3 regions of the Sediminibacillus sp. JSM 1682029 genome follow, and region 3 is predicted to be linked to each of the others. Evidence: riboswitches for the same ligand, from Rfam matches in the RefSeq annotation. Region 3 holds a riboswitch; each other region holds the start of a gene.
The links. Region 3 has a riboswitch for S-adenosylmethionine ahead of ABVF09_RS13010 (methionine ABC transporter ATP-binding protein). Riboswitches for the same ligand answer to the same signal wherever they lie in the genome.

Region 1 (3,276 bases), on a different contig from region 3:
GATACGTTCTTTCCGGTTCAAATCTTTGACAGGCAGTGTACTGATATACAAAGCGATGATTCTACCCAGGATTACAAGGATGATTGCATATGCGATGATGTCCCACTGGTTATTGAAATCAATATTGCGGATCTCCAAACCAATCAACAAAAAGATGATCGAGTTGGCCACAAGGGTGATGACATCCCAGAACGTATTGATGGTGACCCGCGTTTTTTCCGACATACCGATTTTCCCGCCATAGTCGGCGAACATAAAACCACCCGCAACCACTGCGATGACCCCGGAGACCTCCAAATGTTCCGCGATAAAATAGCTTCCGAAAAACAAGATGGCCGACAGGGCAATTTCAAATGGATAATCATCAAAAAAGCGGATGATTTGGGAGAACACAAAACCAAGGATGACACCGACCAACACACCGCCGAGACTGAATTTCAGGAATAACAGGATGCCGCTGCCAAGCCCCTCCCAGCCTAATTCGATATAAGTAAGCAAATAGATCGACGAAATTTTGAACAAGACGACCGCAATCCCGTCGTTGAACAGTGATTCCCCTTCCATGACCGTGGATAACTTTTCCGAAACACCGAGTGACTTAAATATGGATACAACACTTATCGGATCTGTGGCACTCATCAAAGCGGCGAATGTGAAAGCGACCGCTATCGGCAATCCGATAACATAATGAGTGGATAAGCCGATCACGATAAAGGAAAGAAACGTACCGGCGAATGCCATGCCAAGTACGGCCCGCTTGTGCTGGTATAAATGGTGAAAGGGAAGTTTTAACGTCGCATCTCCGAGTAGAATCGGCAAAAACAAAGATATGATGATTGCCTGGAACACTTCTGATTGAGTGATATATGCCTCTGCTTCGTCAATAAGCGGTACATGTACGTTAATAATACCAAGAATTAAACCGACCAAAACGAGTGCAATTGTATAGGGCTGACCGATTTTTTTGGCAATTCCGATCACGGCGATCGAGATAGCAAGCAGGATAAGGATTTGGATAAAAGTCTCGTTAAATTCATGCATCACGATTCCTCCTGGATTAAGTATATCTATATGTTTCTCAAAAACTGGGCAGATAAACCTGGCTGGAGTAAGTGCAGGGCACTTTCAACAGACAGGACTATTCTGATTATTGCAAAAAGTGGTTGACATGGAAAGCCATTGGTATTATGATAGGTGTCAAATTAAAAATTCTTATCCAGAGAAGCCGAGGGAACTGGCCCATTGACGCTTCAGCAACCTCTGACCATTGTCAGAAAGGTGCTAATTCCAGCCAAGATCATTCTTGGGAGATAAGAGCGGATATCGGACGATGACAGCCCTCTTTTCTCATGTTGCGGAGAAGGGGGCTTTTTCTAATGAAAAAAATCCCTCTTTCCCCGAGTCGAAACGCAAGCCCATTTGGCAGAAAGGGAGAGATTATTTTGAGTGAAATCATTATTTTATCGGGAAGTCCTTCGGCCCAATCAGGAACCGACGTGGTTTTGAACTATTTAGGGGAGTCTTTGAGGCAAAAAGGGTTTTCCACCGTACACTTATCCGTAAAGGAGATCCCTCAGGTCGACTTGTTTGAAGGAAGGTATGACAGCCAGAGTGTAACGGAAGCGGCAGCGCTCATCCGGAAGGCGAAAGGCGCGATTGTCGGGTCTCCCGTTTATAAAGCAGCTTACTCAGGGGTTCTAAAGGCATTTCTGGACATATTGCCGCAGGATGTGTTGGAAGATACTCCGGTTTTGCCACTGATGACAGGCGGCAGTCCCTCCCATTTGCTGGCATTGGAATATAGTCTGAAGCCGCTATTGGCGACATTGAAGGCACAGAATTTGAAAGGTGTTTATTTGTTGAACGAATGCATAGACAAACAGGATATCAATCAGCCGATTCACGATCCTGATTTAAACCAGCGATTAGAAAAGCAATTGGACTATTTTGTCCAGACGGTCAACAAGCAAAAACAGCCAATTTGAACCAATAAAACAATAGGAGGAGAAAATCGATGACGGATAAGCGGATATATTTGAATGCCTTTGATATGAATTGTGCGGGACACCAATCGCCAGGATTATGGACGCATCCGGACGACCAATCACACCGTTATAAGGACAGTGAATATTGGATAGAGCTGGCAAAGCTATTGGAAAAAGGGAATTTCGATGCTGTGTTTTTGGCTGATGTGCTAGGCACCTATGATGTTTACGAAAATTCTCGGGATGCGGCAGTAAGGCAGGGAGCCCAGTCGCCTGTGAACGATCCGTTGCTGGTCGTACCGCTCATGTCGGCCGTCACCAAGCATCTCGGTTTTGGCGTGACCGCTTCTGTCAGCCATGAACATCCCTATACCTTCGCCCGAAGAATGTCGACACTCGATCATTTGACAAATGGAAGGGTGGGCTGGAATATCGTTACGTCTTATTTGAAAAGCGCAGCAGTCAACATGGGTTTGGAAGATCAGGTAAGTCATGATGAGCGGTATGATATTGCAGAAGAGTATGTGGATGTTTGCTATAAGCTTTGGGAAGGCAGTTGGGAAGATGATGCAGTCCGTCTCGATAAAGAGAATGGCATCTATACCGATCCGGAAAAGGTCCATGACATCCAGCATGAAGGAAAGTATTTCAAAGTGCCTGGCGCCCATTTGAGTGAACCTTCGCCACAGCGTACACCGGTTATTTATCAGGCGGGAGCTTCCAAGAAAGGCAGGGCCTTTGCAGCCAGGAATGCAGAGTGTGTCTTTATCGGAGCTCCAACCAAAGAGGCTGCCAGGAAGTCAGTCAAAAAGTTGCGAAAAGAGACTGAACTGGCTGGGCGGAATCCAGAGGATGTGAAAATTTTGACCATGTTCACTCCCATTGTAGGGCGCACAGAACAGGAGGCGAAGGAAAAGTACAACGATTATAAAAAACATATCAGCCATGAAGGGGCACTTGCCTTGTTCGGTGGATGGACCGGTATCGACCTTTCGCAGTATGGCCCTGATGAAAGTTTGCGGTATGTTGAAAACAATGCCATCCAATCAGCAGTCGAAAACTTTACAAGGATTGATCCGAACAAACAATGGACAGTAGAAGAAATCAAAGAATTTATCGGGATCGGAGGTCTTGGCGCCTATGCAGTCGGCTCGCCCGAACAAATAGCCGATACGATGGAAGAATGGGTCAGAGAGGCTGGTATCGATGGCTTCAATATTGCATATGCGATTACGCCGGGAACTTTCCGGGATTTCGTCGATTTGGTTGTTCCGATTTTACAAGATCGAGG
Region 2 (3,276 bases), 100 kb from region 3:
GTTTGGGATATTTGGAGTACTTCTTGTCCACTCGGATTTTTATTGTATGCTTCATACATTTTAACCCGCAATGCTTCGATTTTTTCTTCTAATTCTTGCAAGTAAACCATGACTGCCCTCCAGGAAAAGTGTATCACGGTATGTACTTCCCTGGATCAGCGGAAAAAAACAATGAAAAAAGTGATCTTTCAGCTTGTAATCAAACCCCAGGGGATAAAGCATAGCTACAAACAAATCTAAAAAAATAGACCTGTGCACCGAGACGCGTGCACAGGTCTGTTTCACTTGTTTATTTATCAAGGGGAGGTGTTGCATGTACATAAGGAGGAGCTGGTTTCAGTTCTGGTTTTCCTCCAAAGCCTACCGGTTCGCTTTCATATTGGAAGTCATGGCCATCGGGCGCATTGCCAGAAGCCCAAATACCGCGTGCACTATCCTCGCCTTCAGAAAAGTTGTACAGTTTATGAGAGAAATCCAATGCTTCCCATTCAGCCGGCACTGTGGTAGGAGTGATTTTGCCGCCTTCTTTTTCTTCTAATTCCTGCAGGGCTGCCATCCATTGGTTTTGATGCATGGTATCTCTGGCCAGCAGGAAGGAAAGCATGTCTTTGACACCGCGATCTTCCGTCAATTCATATAGACGGGCAACCTGCAATCTTCCTTGCGACTCTGCGTTCAGGTTTGCGCGCATGTCTGCCATCAAGTTGCCGCTGGCGATGATATATCCTGCACTCCATGGCACGCCTGCACTGTTTTCCGGAGTGGCTCCGAGTCCGGAAACAATTGCGTGATGCGGATTCATGCCACCCATGATTGCGCCGATCACAGGGTCTTCGGCCGCTTTTTCCTGTTCATTGATTGGCGCTCCATCCAGTAAACGTGCAACCATAGTGGCGATCATTTCTACGTGGCCGAGTTCTTCTGCGCCAGTATCCATGATCAAGTCTTTATACTTTTCATTTCCGCGCGTATTGAAACCTTGGAATAAATACTGCATCGCTACAGACATCTCACCGAATTGTCCACCTAAAATTTCTTGCAGCTGCTTGGCGAAGAGTGGGTCGGACTTTTCTGGTTTTGCATGATACTGAAGTTCTTTTCTGTGAAAAAACAAGTGAAAAACCACCTTTTTAAGTAATTTGTCTGTTTTCGTCTGACTTCGATATCGCTGACGGGCCCGTCCTTTCGCGACAGTTAACCTCTTCCCGCAAGTCACAACGGATAAACGGATTATTCTTATTTTTTCTTGATAATGATTTTAAAAAATGAAATAGGCAGAAAACCTGTTGACAGGTCTTCTTCTACATGCTACAATTCTGGTTAAATCAAAACGGAATATTGCGAATACTTATCCAGAGAGGTGGAGGGACTGGCCCGATGAAACCCGGCAACCTTTAAGCCACGGCTTAAAAAGGTGCTAATTCCTGCTGAGCGAAAGCTTGGAAGATAAGGAGTGAATTGATAACCAATGCCTCTCTATCTTCTGGAGAGGCATTTTTTATGTCTTCCTGGACAGTGAACAGGGGGAAAGACAACTGGAAAAGTGATAGATGGATTGAGAAATAATCGAATTAATTGAAAACAAGAAAGGTGGTGGATCCGTCGTATGGAAGTGAAAACAGCTGTCGAGAGGAAGACCGGTACAGTCAACATAGGAGAGCTCGAGTTGGAATCCGGTACCGTGATCCAGGAGGTTGAGCTTGCCTACGAACGGGTTGGGTTGGCCGAAGCACCGGCAATCCTTGTCTGTCATGCATTGACAGGAAGCCAGCATGCAGCGGGCGATCAGGATATGCCTGGCTATTGGGCAGAAATGATCACCCCTGGAGGTTTTATCGATAGCGATCGATTCCAAATTATATCGTTCAACGTATTAGGCGGCTGTAATGGTTCGACCGGACCGCTTAGTATAGATCCCAAGACGGGAGAACCCTACCAGGCCAAATTTCCGTTTATAACGGTCCGTGATATGGTCCGTGCCCAGCATCTGGCACTGGAAAAACTGGGTATCAACCATTTAGCTGCTGTTATTGGCGGTTCGCTCGGCGGAATGCAGGTGTTGGAGTGGGGAGTGATGTATCCCGGTAAAATGGATCGTTTGATTCCCTTGGCTGTCACGCCTTACTTGACCGACTATGCGATTGCATTCAACAATATCGCAAGACTTGCCATCCTGCATGACCCGAATTGGAACAACGGCAATTATACGGAAGAGACCATACCGGAAAGCGGATTGAGTCTGGCACGTATGGTGGGCATGATCACATACCGGTCGGGAGATTTGTTCAATGAACGTTTTTCCAGGAAACAGCGCGCACCTGCCGGCAACTTCCACGATGAAATTGCCTATGAAATCGAATCCTACCTTGATTACCAGGGGAAAAAGCTGACCAAGCGTTTCGATGCCAACAGTTATCTGTATTTGTTGAAGGCGATGGATACCCATGATATCGGACGCGGACGTGGTGGGTGGCAGAAAGCTGCTTCCCGGATCGAAGCACCGGTAACAGCGCTGGGCTACAGCGGAGATTTGCTATTCCCTCCTGGTTCGCTGGAACAGTTTATCGGCCAGTTGAAGCACATCGGAATAGAAGCGGATTACACATTGATCGATACCAGTTTCGGGCATGACGGTTTTCTGGTCGAATTTGAAAAGTGGGGAAGCATCATCAAATCAGAATTGGAAGCTTGATAAGCTAATGAAGACAATTTAATAAGCACTCTTATCCAGAGAGGCTGAGGGACTGGCCCGATGAAGCCCGGCAACCTTCAAGTCGAATTGACTTGAAAGGTGCTAATTCCTGCAGGAGAGATCCTGACAGATAAGAGGAGAGATTGTATGAACAGTCCTCTTCTTAGGAAGAGGACTTTTTATTTTGATTGAAAAAAAGAGTTACGGGAGGAAAAGAAACATGGCAAATACTTACGATTTAGAAACGTTATCACTTCATGGCGGCCAATCACCGGATCCGACAACAGGGTCGCGTGCTGTCCCGATTTATCAAACTACTTCTTATGTGTTTCACGATACAGAACACGCAGAGCGCTTGTTCGCTCTGGATGAACCTGGAAATATTTATTCTCGATTGGGCAACCCGACAGTCGACGTTTTTGAAAAACGCCTGGCTTTATTGGAGGAAGGAGTTGCAGCAGTCGGTGTAGCTTCTGGTATGGCAGCTATCACATTATCGATTCTTAACCTGGCCAGTGCAGGGGATGAAATCGTAGCTGCCACCAACTTATACGGCGGTACGTACAATTTGTTCTCGACCACCC
Region 3 (3,276 bases):
TTTATCTAATTTATTGGCGATATAATCACCGATAAACTGAAAAATAAATACAATTACTACTATTAAAACGGTGCAGATAAACACGACGTCAAATTCGCGACGTTGAAAGCCATAAAAATAGGCGAAATCTCCAAGACCCCCGGCCCCGATCACTCCGGCAACAGCCGTATAGCCAATCAATGCTATTGCTGTTACAGTAATCCCGGATACTAAAGCAGGCATCGATTCCGGAAGCAAAACCTTGAAGATAATCGTGTGCGTTTTTGCACCCATCGCTTTGGCGGCCTCCACTACACCTTTGTCCACTTCCTTCAGACCGATTTCCACCAACCTTGCATAAAACGGTGCCGAACCGATGATCAAAGCTGGCAACGCCGCTTTCGGACCACGAATCGTGCCTATAAGAAAATCAGTGAATGGGAATAACAATAAAATCAAAATGATAAATGGGATGGCCCGGAAGATATTCACCAGCGCTGCAGCAAAAAAATTCAATATTTTATTTTGCCACAAACCACCTCTGGCAGTGAGAAATAATAAAAGTCCCAACAGGACCCCTAAAACAATCGTCCCTGCCACCGATATCAGTGTCATATAAAATGTTTCACCGATCGCTGTCCAAATATCCTCCATTTTCACGTTTGGAAAAAGTTCACTCAGCATTTGGATCCACCTCCACTTCTACCGAGGTGGTTTTGATAAAGGCAATCGCCCTGGCTATCTCTTCTGCAGAGCCGTCCATATGGACAAACAAAGTTCCATATGCCCCTTTTTGTGTTTGAGTGACTTTACCCTGAAGGATATTGACAGCCACATCAAATCGCTTTGACACCTGGCTTATCAGCGCCTGATTGGTTGTTTCTCCCACAAAATGAAGCCGTACAACTTGCCCGCTTTGATAATTTTCCAATAAATGGAGCGATTCTTCTTGATCCCTGTCTCCCATGACTTGTTCAACGAACCGCTTGGTAACAGGCTGTTTGGGATGCAAGAAAACATCCAGCACATCGCCTTGCTCTGCTACTCTTCCTGACTCCATCACAGCGACCCGATGACAAATCTTACGGATGACATGCATCTCATGTGTGATCAAAATGATGGTCAACCCCAATTTTTCATTGATATCGACAAGCAGCCGTAATATCGCATCCGTCGTATCCGGATCTAGCGCCGATGTGGCTTCATCACACAACAGCACTTTTGGGTTGTTGGCCAACGCCCTTGCAATGCCGACCCGTTGTTTTTGCCCTCCGCTTAATTGCGAAGGATAGGCATCTTCTCTTCCTTTAAGCCCGACTAAATCTATCAGCTCTTCGACCCTGGCTCTCCTTTTCCCCTTGGGAATTCCCGCTATTTCCAGCGGAAAAGCAATGTTGTCACGAACGGTACGGGACCAGAGCAGGTTGAAATGTTGAAAAATCATCCCTATTTCCTGTCGTGATTTACGCAGCTGCTGCTTTCCCATTGCAGATATTTCTTTTCCATCAATATAAATTTGTCCTTCAGTCGGTTCTTCCAGCCGATTAAGCAGTCTGATGAACGTACTTTTACCAGCACCACTGTATCCGATCACCCCGAAAATTTCCCCTTTGCTTACTTCCAGGTTGAGGTTATCGACAGCGAGGACATCCTGATGCTTGGCTGGATAAACTTTTTTCAAGCCTTTAATTGAAATCAACTTTCTTCCTCCTCAGCAATACTTGCCGAACTACCTAATACTTCTTTTGTGTGTATTAAAAAAGCGTCCTTCCGTTCACAAGAGAACAGAAAGACGCAGTATGACTACTTTCATGTTCTCTCATCTGCCAAAGCTTATTGCTTCGCAGGAATTGGCACCATTTTAACCAGTAAAAACTGGTTAACGGTTGCCGGGCTTCACAGGGCCAGTCCCTCCACCTCTCTTGATAAGAGATTAGAATATTTAATTAGGTCGTTCCTTAAGCGCTAAATAGGATTTTAGCATTGGCGCAGTTAGGTGTCAAGCTAATTCATTAATTGAAGTGCGATAATCGTTTTCCATTTTTGGTTATGTTAGCATATACAACAAGAAAAACTTACTGAGAAGCAAGGAGTGGTTGGATGAAAGCCCCGGTTTTCGAGCTTCCGATTCTGGGTACCCCAAAGACCTATCAACTGAAAAAGGACCTTGGCAAGGTGATCATGCTTACCTTTTGGACATCCTGGTGCCCGGACTGCGCAGCGGACTTACCCAAAAAAGAGCAGTTATATAAAACAATCAACAAAAATGATATAAAAATGTTGACCATCAATGTGACTGGGAGAGAACGTTCGGTGGATGAAGCAGAAGCATTCCATAAGAAGTTTCTGCAACAGCCGACATTGTCGGACGAAGGGACAAACGTTTACGATATGTACCGCTGTCAAGGGGTTCCCAGTACTGTCATTATTGACAAGCAGGGTGATATAGCGGCTCAGTTTGGCGACAAAGCACCTTTTTTATCTATTGTCCAAGCATTGGGCAGGCAACTCGTTTAAGGCAGGTACAGCAATGTTTCAAAAAGCAGGCAGTCCCTGTACCTCCCTGTCCAGGAGGCAAGCCCTGCAGGGAAAGCTGTCAGCTTCCGCTCCCCGTTAAAAAGTTGTTCTGCTATGTCATTGTTCACCTTCACCTTTAAAGGGGCAGCAGACGGGAATTGTGAATCGGCATGGAGTTCCACAATTCCTGAACGAAATTTAACCCAAGCCGAGAATTCACCTACATCCACTTTGATGTCCAAGTGCTTTTGTTCATATAAATACAACAAATCTTCACGATCTTCCAAACGCCGTTTCCATTCTGCCAAAAGTTGTTCTGACAAGACTACCGCCTCCCTGTTAACAGTAGTTCGCCATCCAGCATGTATTTCCTGCAAAAAAGAAAAGCAGATGGAGTCTTCCAAAAGACATAAGCAAAAAAGGAAGGAGTATTTCTCGGGAAATATTCCTTCCTTTTTAGTTTCTGTATTTCTGTATCTTCTCCTGAATATGCATTAACGAATGAAATGCGTATATTTTTTCCTGCACCCGGCCATTTTCCACTATTAACAGACAGGGAACGCTTTCTATGTGAAATGATTGCATGAAGCCCGGAAAAAGAGAGGCATTCATTTCATGGAAAAGTGATGCCTCTTCGATTTGTTCTAATACCAACAGCATTTTCTCCGCCATTTTACATGTGCCGCAGAAAGGCGTATGAATAAACACAAACCCTTTTGAAAAGTCTTTGAGTGCGTGTTCATCCGAAATTGCCAACATAAATTCCATCCCTTTTCCTTT

Region 1: another riboswitch for S-adenosylmethionine. It lies ahead of ssuE (NADPH-dependent FMN reductase); the one in region 3 lies ahead of ABVF09_RS13010 (methionine ABC transporter ATP-binding protein).
Region 2: another riboswitch for S-adenosylmethionine. It lies ahead of metX (homoserine O-acetyltransferase MetX); the one in region 3 lies ahead of ABVF09_RS13010 (methionine ABC transporter ATP-binding protein).

What each region holds. Positions count from the first base shown of each region.
Region 1 covers NZ_JBEWYY010000004.1:268,492-271,767, forward strand. Annotated here, with positions in the region: gene ABVF09_RS09385 (cation:proton antiporter) at 1-1,041, opposite strand, end outside; SAM riboswitch class I at 1,210-1,317, shown strand; gene ssuE (NADPH-dependent FMN reductase) at 1,377-1,985, shown strand; gene ABVF09_RS09395 (LLM class flavin-dependent oxidoreductase) at 2,015-3,276, shown strand, end outside.
Region 2 covers NZ_JBEWYY010000007.1:198,311-201,586, reverse strand. Annotated here, with positions in the region: gene ABVF09_RS13525 (Spo0E family sporulation regulatory protein-aspartic acid phosphatase) at 1-110, opposite strand, end outside; gene ABVF09_RS13520 (manganese catalase) at 290-1,114, opposite strand; SAM riboswitch class I at 1,346-1,453, shown strand; gene metX (homoserine O-acetyltransferase MetX) at 1,607-2,692, shown strand; SAM riboswitch class I at 2,721-2,829, shown strand; gene ABVF09_RS13510 (PLP-dependent aspartate aminotransferase family protein) at 2,913-3,276, shown strand, end outside.
Region 3 covers NZ_JBEWYY010000007.1:93,530-96,805, forward strand. Annotated here, with positions in the region: gene ABVF09_RS13005 (methionine ABC transporter permease) at 1-663, opposite strand, end outside; gene ABVF09_RS13010 (methionine ABC transporter ATP-binding protein) at 653-1,678, opposite strand; SAM riboswitch class I at 1,796-1,911, opposite strand; gene ABVF09_RS13015 (TlpA family protein disulfide reductase) at 2,080-2,496, shown strand; gene ABVF09_RS13020 (hypothetical protein) at 2,493-2,819, opposite strand; gene ABVF09_RS13025 (thioredoxin family protein) at 2,953-3,255, opposite strand.